3 regions of the Enterobacter cloacae complex sp. genome follow, and region 2 is predicted to be linked to each of the others. Evidence: predicted binding sites of a transcription regulator. Region 2 holds the regulator's gene; each other region holds the start of a gene.

Region 1 (4,208 bases), 2.9 Mb from region 2:
TGGTTTACAGGGCAGCGGCCTGCGCGTGGCCGTGCTTGAGCAAAACGCGCCGCAGCCCGTGGCGCAGGATGCCCCGCCGGAGCTGCGCGTCTCGGCTATCAACGCAGCCAGCGAAAAATTACTGACGCACCTCGGCGTCTGGTCAGAGATCGTGGCGCAGCGCGCAAGCTGCTACCACGGAATGGAGGTGTGGGATAAAGACAGCTTTGGCCATATCGCCTTTGACGATGAAAGCATGGGCTACAGCCATCTTGGACACATCGTTGAAAACGCGGTGATCCATTACGCGCTGTGGCAGAAAGCACAGCAGTGCAGCGACGTCACTCTCATCGCGCCGGCGAAACTTCAGCAGGTGGCGTGGGGCGAGAACGACGCGTTTATCACCCTTGAAAGCGGCGATATGCTGACCGCGCGTCTGGTGGTGGGTGCCGACGGCGCGAATTCCTGGCTGCGTAACAAAGCGGATATTCCGCTGACCTTCTGGGATTACCGTCATCACGCCCTGGTTGCCACAATCCGCACCGAAGAGCCGCACGGCGGCGTCGCACGCCAGATTTTCCACAACGACGGCATTCTGGCCTTCCTGCCGCTTGCCGATCCGCATCTGTGCTCCATCGTCTGGTCCTTAGAGCCGGAGAAAGAGCAGCAGATGCAGGAGGCGATGCCGGACGCCTTCAGTCAGGCACTGTGCGTGGCGTTTGATAACCGTCTGGGCCTGTGCGCGCTTGAAAGCGAGCGCCGGGCGTTTCCGTTAACGGGCCGCTACGCGCGGCAGTTCGCGGCGCACCGTCTGGCGCTGGTGGGGGATGCGGCGCATACCATTCATCCGCTGGCCGGGCAGGGGGTTAACCTCGGCTTTATGGACGCGGCTGAGCTGGTTGAAGAGCTGCGTCGTCTGCATCGTGAAGGCAAAGACATTGGACAGCATCTGTATCTGCGTCGCTACGAGCGCAGCCGCAAACACAGCGCGGCGATGATGCTGGCGGGCATGCAGGGCTTCCGCGAGCTGTTTGCCGGGGCGAACCCGGCGAAAAAACTGCTGCGCGATATCGGTCTCAAGCTTGCCGATACTCTTCCCGGCGTGAAGCCTCAGCTTCTCCGTCAGGCAATGGGCCTCAACGATCTGCCCGACTGGTTACGTTAATCTCGATCCCCGTCACACTTTATTTTCCCGGCCTCTGCGCCGGGGAAAATTCCTCGTTTGAAATAATCTAATTTCACGCCATTTTTCGCATTAGAAAATCTAATCTTACAGTTTTTATGTTACGGAAATTCGGCCCGTTTTTCCGCACGAAATATCATCATCCGCTAAATCCTGTTAGATCATTGTTAATATTATGCGGGTTTAATCGCATTTTCCCAGTCAAATACTCTGTACGCTTTCCTGCGTTTTTTAGCCATAAGCTAATGTGATGACCCGCTTTACCTTATGGTTAACCGCCGGGTTCGGTGGTAAGTTCAGGTAAAAGAGAACGTTTGCGTCGGCTACCGATTGCGAGGCCGACACCGGGTTTCACGGTGAATTTTTCAACGAGGAAAAGATGGCTCAACAGACTCCTTTGTACGAACAGCACGTGTTATGCGGCGCCCGCATGGTGGACTTCCACGGCTGGATGATGCCGCTGCACTACGGCTCGCAAATTGATGAGCACCACGCGGTGCGCACCGATGCCGGTATGTTCGACGTGTCACACATGACGATTGTCGACCTGCGCGGAAGCCGCACCCGGGAGTTTTTGCGTTATCTGCTGGCAAACGACGTCGCCAAACTGAAGACGCCGGGCAAAGCGCTTTATACCGGCATGCTCAATGCATCGGGCGGCGTGATTGACGACCTCATCGTCTACTACTTCACCGAAGATTTCTTCCGCCTCGTTGTAAACTCCGCCACTCGCGAAAAAGACCTCTCCTGGATTTCCCAACACGCTGAACCTTACGCCATCGATATCACCGTTCGTGACGATCTGTCGCTGATTGCCGTGCAGGGACCCAATGCCCAGGCGAAAGCCGCGTCTCTGTTCAGCGACGAGCAGCGCAACGCCACCGAAGGGATGAAGCCGTTCTTCGGCGTGCAGGCGGGGGATCTGTTTATCGCCACCACCGGCTACACCGGTGAAGCGGGCTATGAAATTGCCATGCCGAACGAGAAAGCCGCCGATTTCTGGCGTGCCCTGGTCGAGGCGGGCGTGAAGCCTGCGGGTCTGGGCGCGCGCGATACGCTGCGTCTGGAAGCGGGCATGAACCTCTACGGCCAGGAGATGGACGAAGGCGTCTCTCCGCTGGCGGCCAACATGGGCTGGACCATCGCGTGGGAACCGGCTGACCGTGAATTTATTGGTCGTGAAGCGCTGGAGATGCAGCGCGAGAAGGGCACTGAACAGCTGGTTGGCCTGGTGATGAAGGAAAAAGGCGTGCTGCGCGGCGAGCTGCCGGTGCGCTTCACCGATGCTGACGGCAATCATCGCGAAGGCGTGATCACCAGCGGAACCTTCTCCCCGACGCTCGGCTACAGTATTGCCCTGGCGCGCGTGCCGGCGGGCATTGGCGAAACGGCGGTGGTGCAGATCCGCAACCGCGAAATGCCGGTCAACGTGACCAAACCGATTTTTGTTCGCGCCGGTAAGCCGGTCGCCTAATTATTTTTATCAGGAGAACTTCAATGAGCAATGTGCCAGCAGAACTGAAATACAGCAAAGAACACGAGTGGCTGCGCAAAGAGGCGGACGGCACTTACACCGTTGGGATCACCGAGCACGCGCAGGAGCTGCTGGGCGACATGGTGTTTGTTGACCTGCCGGAAGTGGGCGCAACCGTGAGCGCAGGCGACGACTGTGCGGTGGCGGAATCCGTCAAAGCGGCTTCTGACATCTACGCGCCTGTGAGCGGTGAAATTGTTGCCGTGAACGACGCGCTGAGCGACTCCCCGGAGCTGGTCAACAGCGAGCCGTATGAAGGCGGCTGGATCTTCAAGATCAAAGCCAGCGACGAAGCGCAGGTTGCCGCGCTGCTGGATGCGACCGCGTACGAAGCATTACTGGAAGACGAATAACGTTGTGCCGGATGGCGCTGCGCATCCGGCCTACCGATCTGCGTAGGCCCGGCAAGCGTTAGCGACACCGGGCAACAGCGTTACAGATAACTACGATTCACTGCACGTTTCAGGAACCATCGCTCATGACACAGACTTTAAGCCAGCTTGAAAACCGTGGCGCCTTCATTGAACGTCACATTGGGCCGGATGCTCAGCAACAGCAGGAGATGCTGAAGACAGTTGGCGCGGATTCATTAAACGCACTGATCGGCCAGATCGTGCCAAAAGACATCCAGCTTGCCACGCCGCCGCAGGTTGGCGAGTCCACAACGGAGTTCGCCGCGCTGGCGGAGCTGAAGGCTATCGCCGGCCTCAACAAGCGCTATAAGTCTTACATCGGCATGGGCTACACCAACGTGCAGTTACCGCCGGTTATCCTGCGCAACATGCTGGAAAACCCGGGCTGGTACACCGCTTATACCCCCTATCAGCCAGAAGTCTCCCAGGGCCGTCTGGAAGCGTTGCTAAACTTCCAGCAGGTGACCCTGGATCTGACCGGTATGGATATCGCTTCCGCCTCTCTGCTGGATGAAGCCACCGCCGCCGCCGAAGCGATGGCGATGGCGAAGCGCGTGAGCAAGCTGAAAAACGCCAACCGTTTCTTCGTAGCGGCAGACGTGCATCCCCAGACGCTGGACGTGGTACGCACCCGTGCAGAAACCTTCGGCTTTGAGGTGATTGTCGACGACGCTGACAAAGTGCTGGATCACCAGGACGTCTTCGGCGTGCTGTTACAGCAGGTGGGCACCACCGGGGAAGTGCATGATTACAGCGCGCTGATTGCTGAGCTCAAATCCCGTAAGGTGATTGTGAGCGTCGCCGCTGATTTTATGGCGCTGGTGCTGCTGACCGCACCGGGCAAACAGGGCGCGGACATTGTCTTTGGCTCAGCGCAACGCTTCGGCGTGCCGATGGGCTACGGCGGCCCGCACGCTGCATTCTTTGGCGCAAAAGATGAATTTAAACGCTCCATGCCGGGCCGTATTATCGGCGTATCGAAAGATGCCGCCGGTAACACCGCGCTGCGCATGGCGATGCAGACCCGCGAGCAGCATATCCGCCGCGAGAAAGCGAACTCTAACATCTGTACCTCTCAGGTGCTGCTGGCAAACATTGC
Region 2 (4,208 bases):
CACAAAGCTGTAACCTAAACCACCGGAAATCACCGCCCCGCCCGCAGCGGCTCCCAGCGCATTGCCCAGGTTAAACGCACCGATATTCACGGACGATGAGAGCCCCGGCGCCTCATGCGCAACACGCATCACGCGCATCTGCAACGGCGGCACCACGGCAAAGGTTGCGGCGCCCCACACCAACATGGCAACCGCGGCGCCCACTTCGTTACGCGCCAGCCACGGGATCGCCACCATGATGACGATCAGCAGCGTTAAGAAGCCTTTCAGCGTCCCACTCACGGAGCGGTCGGCAAATTTGCCGCCGAGATAGTTGCCAATCGAGAACCCGACACCAATCAGCACCAGCATCGCGGTAACAAAGAGTGGCGTTGCATGGGTAATGTCGTGCAGCACCGGGGAGATATAGGTGTAGAGCGTAAACATCGCCCCCGCCCCCAGTACCGTGGTGAGCAGCGCGGAAAGCACCTGGGGACGCATCAGCACCGCCAGCTCTTTACGTACTTCCGGACGTTCTCCCGCACTTCCTTTCGGCAGTGAGAAGAACAGCGCGACCATCGCGACCACGCCCAGTCCGGCGGTTGCGAGGAAAGACATACGCCAGCCGATAGCTTCTCCCAGCCAGGTGGCGGCGGGAACACCGCCGATATTGGCGATGGTCAGCCCCATAAACATGGTGGCTACCGCGCTGGCCTGCTTATGTTTTGGCACCACGCTGGCGGCAACAACCGAGCCCAGCCCGAAGAAGGCGCCATGGTTCAGGCTGGTCAGAATACGGGAAAGCATCAGGGTGGTGTAATCCGGCGAAATCGCGGAAAGCACGTTGCCCAGGGTGAAAATCGCCATCAGGAAAATCAGCGCATTGCGGCGCGCGCGGTGCGAAAGCAGCAGCGTCATCAGCGGCGCGCCCACCATCACGCCGATCGCGTAGGCGCTAATCAACATACCGGCCGCAGGGATAGAGACATCCACGCCCCGGGCGATAACAGGCAATAACCCCATCGGGGAGAATTCAGTGGTGCCAATCCCAAAGGCGCCAATCGCCAGGGCCAGCAGGGGAAAATTGATTTTCATGAATAAACTCCGGATACCGTGCCGTTACCCGGCACAGAATTAAGAAGTCAAAAGCATGACATCAATCACAAAAAATGAGAAGTTAACATTTTGGCAAAAGATTTTTGCCGGAAAGATAACAATAGCGGCAAGCGAGGGAGAAAATTCTCCCTCCATCTAAATCAGTGCAGCGCAGCGGTTAAACCACCCGCAACAATCAGGGCAAGAACAACAATGGTGGTAAACAGCGAAAACTTCAGATCGGTACTCATCAATTTTTCTCCTTTTATTCACCCTACGAAAAGTGAGCCTGCTCATTTTTACACAGTTCAGGTCAAAAATCTTCCAGGATTTAAGCGGATATCCACTTTACCTCTTCCCCTTTTCATCAAGATAGGACAAAATTCCACGCTAAATTTATTAGCGTACCGGCCACTGACCCCCTCCTGACGTCCTGTGTCGTTTTCCCGGCGTGTCGCAACTCAAGATTGCGTAATAAGGGTGAGAGAAGGCAAACGTTTACCTTCAATGGTTTCAGGAGCTTAGGATATGGTCTGGAGTGACATTTAATGGCAACAATTAAAGACGTAGCAAAACGCGCAAACGTTTCCACCACAACCGTATCACATGTTATTAACAAAACGCGTTTTGTCGCTGAAGAGACGCGCAATGCCGTCTGGGCAGCGATCAAAGAACTTCACTACTCGCCTAGTGCGGTCGCGCGTAGCCTGAAGGTTAATCACACCAAATCGATTGGCCTGCTGGCCACCAGCAGTGAAGCGGCCTACTTTGCTGAAATTATCGAAGCCGTTGAAAAAAACTGCTTCCAGAAGGGCTATACCCTGATTCTGGGCAACGCGTGGAACAACATTGAGAAACAGCGCGCTTATCTGTCGATGATGGCGCAAAAGCGCGTCGACGGCCTGCTGGTGATGTGTTCTGAATACCCAGAGTCGGTCCTTTCCATGCTGGAAGAGTATCGCCACATTCCGATGGTGGTGATGGACTGGGGCGAAGCGCGCGCCGACTTCACCGACTCCGTTATCGATAACGCTTTTGAAGGCGGCTACATGGCGGGGCGTTACCTGGTGGAACGCGGTCACCGTGAAATTGGCGTGATCCCGGGCCCGCTGGAGCGTAACACCGGTGCTGGCCGCCTGGCCGGTTTCATGAAGGCGATGGAAGAGGCGCTGATTACCGTGCCGGAAAACTGGATTGTTCAGGGCGATTTCGAGCCGGAGTCGGGCTATCGCGCCATGCAGCAGATCGTCTCCCAGCCGCATCGCCCTACCGCTGTGTTCTGCGGCGGCGATATCATGGCCATGGGCGCCCTCTGTGCGGCAGATGAACTCGGCCTGCGCGTCCCGCAGGATATCTCGGTGATCGGCTATGATAACGTGCGCAACGCCCGCTTCTTTACGCCGGCGCTGACCACCATTCACCAGCCGAAAGATTCGCTGGGTGAAACCGCCTTCAATATGCTGATGGACAGGATCGTCAACAAGCGTGAACAGTCCCAGTCCATTGAAGTGCACCCGCGCCTGATTGAACGCCGTTCCGTTGCGGACGGTCCGTTCCGCGACTACCGTCGTTAATCCTTTTACGGGGCCAGCTACGCTGGTCCCCGTAACCACTCCCGGTTCAGCGTTTCGCTGTCTCCCAAATAATCCAGCAGCCAGGCCATGGCGGGCGATACGTCGTTTTGCTGCCACGTCAGACAGCACGCGGCGTCCGGGAAGGGATTTTCCAGCGTCAGAGCCACCCACTCCCCCGCGTCAATGCGCGGACGCGCAAAATGCACCGGCACCATGCCAACGCACAGCCCCGCGCTCAGGCAGGTGGCTGACGACTCCCAGTCCGGCGCGACCACGCGGCGCTGATTATCCAGCAGCCAGGTAATGCGCTTCGGCAGCGAACGGGACGTATCTTCCAGCACCAGCGAGGGCCAGTTGCGTAAGGTGTCATCGCTCAGCGGCCCTTCCAGCGCCGCCAGCGGATGATCGCGCGCGACCACGCAGGTCCAGCTCAGCATGCCCATGTCGCGAAACGCGTAGCGCCCCCCAACCGGGATCGCCTGGGTGGCGCCAATCGCCATCTCTGCCCTGCCGTCCGCCAGCGCATCCCAGACGCCGTTAAACACCTCCTGTGAAACGCGCAGTTCGACGTCGGAGAAATGACGATAGAAATCGACGATCATCTGCCGGGTGCGTTCCGGCTTAACGATGTTATCCACCGCGATGGAAAGATGACCGCGCCAGCCGTTGGCGATCTGCTGGCACTGCTCGCGGGTGATCTGCATTTTTTTGATAACAGACCGCCCCTCTTTCAAAAACCACGCGCCGGCCGGCGTGAGCTCCACGTCGCGATGGCGCCGCTCAAACAGCGGGACCGCCAGCCACGCTTCCAGCTGACGCACCGTATAGCTGATGGCCGAGGGAACGCGATGCAGCTCCTGGGCGGCACCGGTAAAGCTGCCGTTACGCGCCACGGCATCGACCACTTCAAGAGAATAATCTGACCACATCTTTTGCCTGCAAAATTTTTGAATTCACCCGCCAAATATTAGCGTTTCACAAGCTGCTTTGCACCTCCTACACTCTGCGCCAACGTACACCTGCCTCCTCAGGAGAATAAACAGTGCAACCCAGGAAAGGATTTTTAGTCTGGCTCGGCGGCTTAAGCGTGCTGGGCTTTTTGGCGACCGATATGTATCTGCCCGCGTTCGCCGCGATGCAGGAAGATTTGCAAACCCCTGCCGCCGCCATCAGCGCCAGCCTGAGTTTGTTCCTCGCAGGCTTTGCCTTGGCGCAACTGCTCTGGGGGCCGCTCTCGGATCGTTTTGGCCGTAAACCCGTCCTGTTGCTGGGACTGGCAATTTTTGCCGTAGGCTGTCTGGGCATGCTGTGGGTCCGCGATGCCGCCTGGCTCCTCGTGCTGCGCTTCATCCAGGCCGTCGGCGTCTGTGCCGCAGCGGTCACCTGGCAGGCGCTGGTAACCGATTATTATCCGGCTTCGCGCACTAACCGCATTTTCGCCACCATTATGCCGCTGGTCGGCCTGTCGCCGGCGCTCGCCCCGCTGCTGGGCAGCTGGATCCTGGCGCATTTCGACTGGCAGGCCATTTTCGCCACGCTGTTTGCCATCACGCTGGTGCT
Region 3 (4,208 bases), 3.6 Mb from region 2:
GAGAGGGTCTGGCGCGCCGCCTGGCTCATCACCAGATGGGTTTCTACGCCTGCAACGTCACGCAGCACCTGTAACAGCCGGACGCCGTAAATCGCGCCGCTGGCACCGCTGATCCCTACAATGAGTCGTTTCATGATTTTTGCCCTTGCTGATTTCAGGGCAGACTGTGCAGGATTTTACGGGGAGTTGCAAGTGAGGGCGAGCGCCCTCACCTGCACAGGCATCAACCTTCGTTGTGCATCTCTAAGCTTTCGAGATCGTTTTGCAGCTGGACGGCTTTCGCATCGTCGTTACGCAGCGAATCAAGGTAGTCGAGATACTGCTGGTCAACGTCTTTCGTCACGTAGATGCCATTGAACACCGAGCATTCGAACTGCTGGATATCCGGGTTCTCGGCGCGCACCGCGTCGATCAGATCGTTCAGATCCTGGAAAATCAGGCCGTCGGCCCCGATAATCTGACGGATTTCGTCCACTTCACGACCGTGAGCAATCAGCTCGTTGGCGGTTGGCATATCAATACCGTACACGTTCGGGAAGCGGATTTCCGGCGCCGCAGAGGCGAGATACACTTTCTTCGCGCCGGCTTCGCGCGCCATCTCGATGATCTGCTCGGACGTCGTGCCGCGCACGATGGAGTCATCCACCAGCAGCACGTTCTTGTCGCGGAACTCGGCACGGTTAGCGTTGAGCTTGCGACGTACGGACTTACGGCGCAGCTGCTGGCCCGGCATAATGAAAGTACGGCCAACGTAGCGGTTTTTCACGAAGCCCTGACGGTACGGCTTGTCCAGAATGCGGGCGATCTCCAGCGCGATGTCGCAGGAGGTTTCCGGAATCGGTATCACCACGTCGATGTCGAGATCGTCCCACTCGCGGGCAATCTTCTCGCCCAGCTTCGTGCCCATGTTGACGCGCGCGCTGTAAACGGAAATCTTGTCGATGAACGAGTCCGGACGAGCGAAGTAGACGTATTCGAACAGGCACGGGTTGCTCACCGGGTTGTCGGCGCACTGGCGGGTAAACAGCTGGCCCTTCTCGGTGATGTAAACCGCTTCGCCCGGCGCAACGTCACGCAGGAACTCGAAGCCCAGCGTGTCCAGCGCCACGCTTTCGGAGGCCACCATGTACTCGGAACGGCCATCGCCGAGGTCGCGCTTGCCGAGCACCAGCGGGCGGATCCCGTTTGGATCGCGGAAGGCCACCATGCCGTGACCGATAATCATCGCCACGCAGGCGTACGCGCCGCGGATCTGGCGGTTTGTCGCGGCAACGGCGGCAAAGATGTTATCGGCTTCCAGCGGGTAGTGGCGGAAGTTATCCAGCTCGCTGGCAAAGATATTGAGCAGGATTTCAGAATCAGAGGTGGTGTTAATGTGGCGACGTTTCTCTTCAAACAGCTTTTTACGCAGCTCGTGGGCGTTGGTCAGGTTGCCGTTGTGGGCAAGCGTGATGCCATACGGGGAGTTAACGTAAAAAGGCTGAGCCTCAGAGGCGCTGGAACTGCCAGCAGTAGGATAACGAACGTGACCGATCCCCATATTACCTTGCAGACGCTGCATATGGCGGGCTTCAAACACATCGTTTACCAGGCCGTTCGCCTTACGTAAACGGAAGCAGTTGTTTGCATCAATGGTGATGATACCCGCAGCATCCTGCCCACGGTGCTGAAGCACCGTTAACGCGTCATAAATCGACTGGTTTACCGGCATGAAACCGGCGATACCGACAATACCGCACATTCGTCTTTTCCTCGTTAAGCCACATCTCAGGGTTTATGCCCTGGGCAAGAAACTCGACGAGCTTTGCAGATAGTCAAAGAACCATCTGATGATGAAGCTGAACTCCGGAATGAGCTGCGATTTCTGCCAGTCTTCACTTTTGGAGAACCCGGTAAAGGTATCCAGGAAGAACAGGATCGCGGCCACAATCAGCACGCCTCGCAACGCACCGAAACAGATGCCGAGCACCCTGTCCGTCCCTGACAGACCGGTTTTCTCGACCAGCTGGCCTATCACATAGTTGACGATAGCGCCGACAATCAGCGTCGCGATAAACAGCAGCGCGATAGCGATTCCGTTTCGGACCAGTTCATCTTCAAAGCCCGTGAACCAGACAGACAGGTAAGTGTAGTAATGACTGGCAACAAAGAAAGCACAACCCCAGGTTACCAGCGATAACGCTTCACGAACAAAGCCACGGATCAGGCTAACCAGACAGGAAAAACCAATCACCGCAATGATGGCGTAATCAATCCAGACCATATGTGTCCCACGATTTAACGCCCTGTCATCCAGTTCGGGGCGAATTCTAACAGAAAAAGAAAACGTTTGCGTAGGGATTTCCTTCCCATGCGTAAATAAAAAAGGCGCTGAAAAAATGCTCAACGCCGTTGGCTTATTACGTCTCTTTGGACGTCTGCCATTCCCCCTCACCCTAACCTTCTCCCCTTTGGGAAGAGGGCCGGGGTGAGGGGGAAAACTTATCAGTTTGCGCTGTAGTTCATCACCACGCCGCTCAGGCCGGAGATCTGCTTCAGCTCGCCAAGCGAACCTTTGAGCTTATCTTTAGACGCATCCGGCCCCACGAGGATACGGGTAATTTTACCCTGCACCGGCGTGGTGGGTGAAGTATAAACACGGTATCCCGCGCCGCGCAGTTTACTCACGATCTCATTGACCTTATCAGCGTTTTTCAACGCACCCAGCTGAACGACATAGGCTTTGCCCGTCGGGGCAGCCTCCTGCTGGGCCTGTCTGGCCGGTGGCGGCGTTTCCGTTGCCGCCGCCAGCTGCTCGGCCGCTTTGTCACGCTGCGGTTTAGGCTGCGTTTTCTCTACCGGCTTCGGTTTTTCAACCGGTTTAGGTTGCTCTACCGGTACGGGATCGATTTCAACGTTGTTATTTGCAGCCAGACGCGACGGGTCAAGAGACGGCGCGGCTGCATCGCCTGCACGCACCTCTTCCGCTGCGCCTTCAGGCGGCTGGGCAGGTAGCGCCTGCGTTGCCGCGGGCAGCATGTCGGGCTCGTCGCGGTCGCCCGGTTTTGGCACCAGCGGAATAGCCGCAAATTCATCCTGGTAATGCTTTTTCTGCCCGTCGAGCAGCCCCGGGAGAATAATCACCCCGAGCGCGACCAGCACAATGGTTCCTGTTAAACGGTTCTGAAACTTACTCGCCACCGGTTCTCCCCGCCTCCATCACTTCCATGACATGTGCCACCGTGTGGAATGACCCACACACCAGCACGGTATCTTCTGGTTTAGCTTCCGCCATCGCGGCGCGCCAGGCCGAAACCACGCTGTCGTAGATTTCGCCTTTGCCGAGATGTTCCATTAATTGCTCAGCAGTCGCGCCACGCGGCCCCTCCAGAGGAGCACAATACCAGCTATCGACCACACTCTCCATGCAGGCCAGCGTGCCGCCGATATCTTTATCATGAAGCATACCGATAACCGCCAGCACGCGCCCGGTTTTTGGTAACGATTTGAGACGTCCTGCGAGGTACGCCGCCGCGTGCGGGTTATGCGCCACGTCCAGAATCAGACGCGGTGACTCGCTCACAATCTGGAAACGCCCCGGCAGCAGCGCGTTCTGAATACCGTCGCGGATCGCCTGCTCGCTCACCGTTAACCCGCTGGCGCGCAGTGCGGCCAGCGCGGTCGCTGCGTTAGGCTGTGGCACCTGCGGCAGCGGCAGATTCTCCAGCACGCCCTGCGCATCGCTAAAGCGCCAGCCGTGGCCCTGAATCTCATACTGCCAGTCCACGCCACGACGCAGCAGCCGCGCGCCCTTCTCTTTCGCCACGTCGGCAATGGTGTGCGGCATGTCCGGCTCGCCGACCACGGCGGGCTTATTCGCCCGGAAAATACCGGCCTTCTCGCGGCCAATGCTTTCGCGGTCTGGCCCCAGCCAGTCGGTGTGATCCAGCGCGATGCTGGTCACAACCGCGACATCCGCATCCACCATGTTTGTCGCGTCCAGTCGCCCACCCAACCCGACTTCCAGGATCACCACGTCCAGCTGCGCCTGCTTAAACAGCCACAGCGCCGACAGGGTGCCATATTCGAAATAGGTCAGTGAAGTTTCGCCGCGCGCCGCTTCGATAGCGGCAAACGATGCCGTGTGGGCAGATTCCGCCAGCTCGGCGTTTTGCACCCGCACGCGCTCGGTATAGCGCACCAGATGCGGAGAGCTGTAAACGCCGACC

What was found. Region 2 encodes PurR, which represses purine synthesis genes. Its sites were predicted from a motif close to CANGCAAACGTTTGCNTG; they were not measured.
Region 1: the regulator PurR is predicted to act here: its motif matches at 1,466-1,483, upstream of gcvT (glycine cleavage system aminomethyltransferase GcvT).
Region 3: the regulator PurR is predicted to act here: its motif matches at 2,319-2,336, upstream of cvpA (colicin V production protein).

The regions. Positions count from the first base shown of each region.
Region 1 covers NZ_LT991957.1:1,143,551-1,147,758, reverse strand. Annotated here, with positions in the region: gene ubiI (FAD-dependent 2-octaprenylphenol hydroxylase) at 1-1,144, shown strand, start outside; gene gcvT (glycine cleavage system aminomethyltransferase GcvT) at 1,542-2,636, shown strand; gene gcvH (glycine cleavage system protein GcvH) at 2,660-3,049, shown strand; gene gcvP (aminomethyl-transferring glycine dehydrogenase) at 3,175-4,208, shown strand, end outside.
Region 2 covers NZ_LT991957.1:4,045,774-4,049,981, reverse strand. Annotated here, with positions in the region: gene DBR02_RS19965 (MFS transporter) at 1-1,074, opposite strand, end outside; gene cydH (cytochrome bd-I oxidase subunit CydH) at 1,236-1,325, opposite strand; gene purR (HTH-type transcriptional repressor PurR) at 1,623-2,648, shown strand; gene punR (DNA-binding transcriptional activator PunR) at 2,666-3,577, opposite strand; gene punC (purine nucleoside transporter PunC) at 3,691-4,208, shown strand, end outside.
Region 3 covers NZ_LT991957.1:402,340-406,547, forward strand. Annotated here, with positions in the region: gene DBR02_RS01860 (UbiX family flavin prenyltransferase) at 1-134, opposite strand, end outside; gene purF (amidophosphoribosyltransferase) at 224-1,741, opposite strand; gene cvpA (colicin V production protein) at 1,775-2,263, opposite strand; gene dedD (cell division protein DedD) at 2,485-3,180, opposite strand; gene folC (bifunctional tetrahydrofolate synthase/dihydrofolate synthase) at 3,170-4,208, opposite strand, start outside.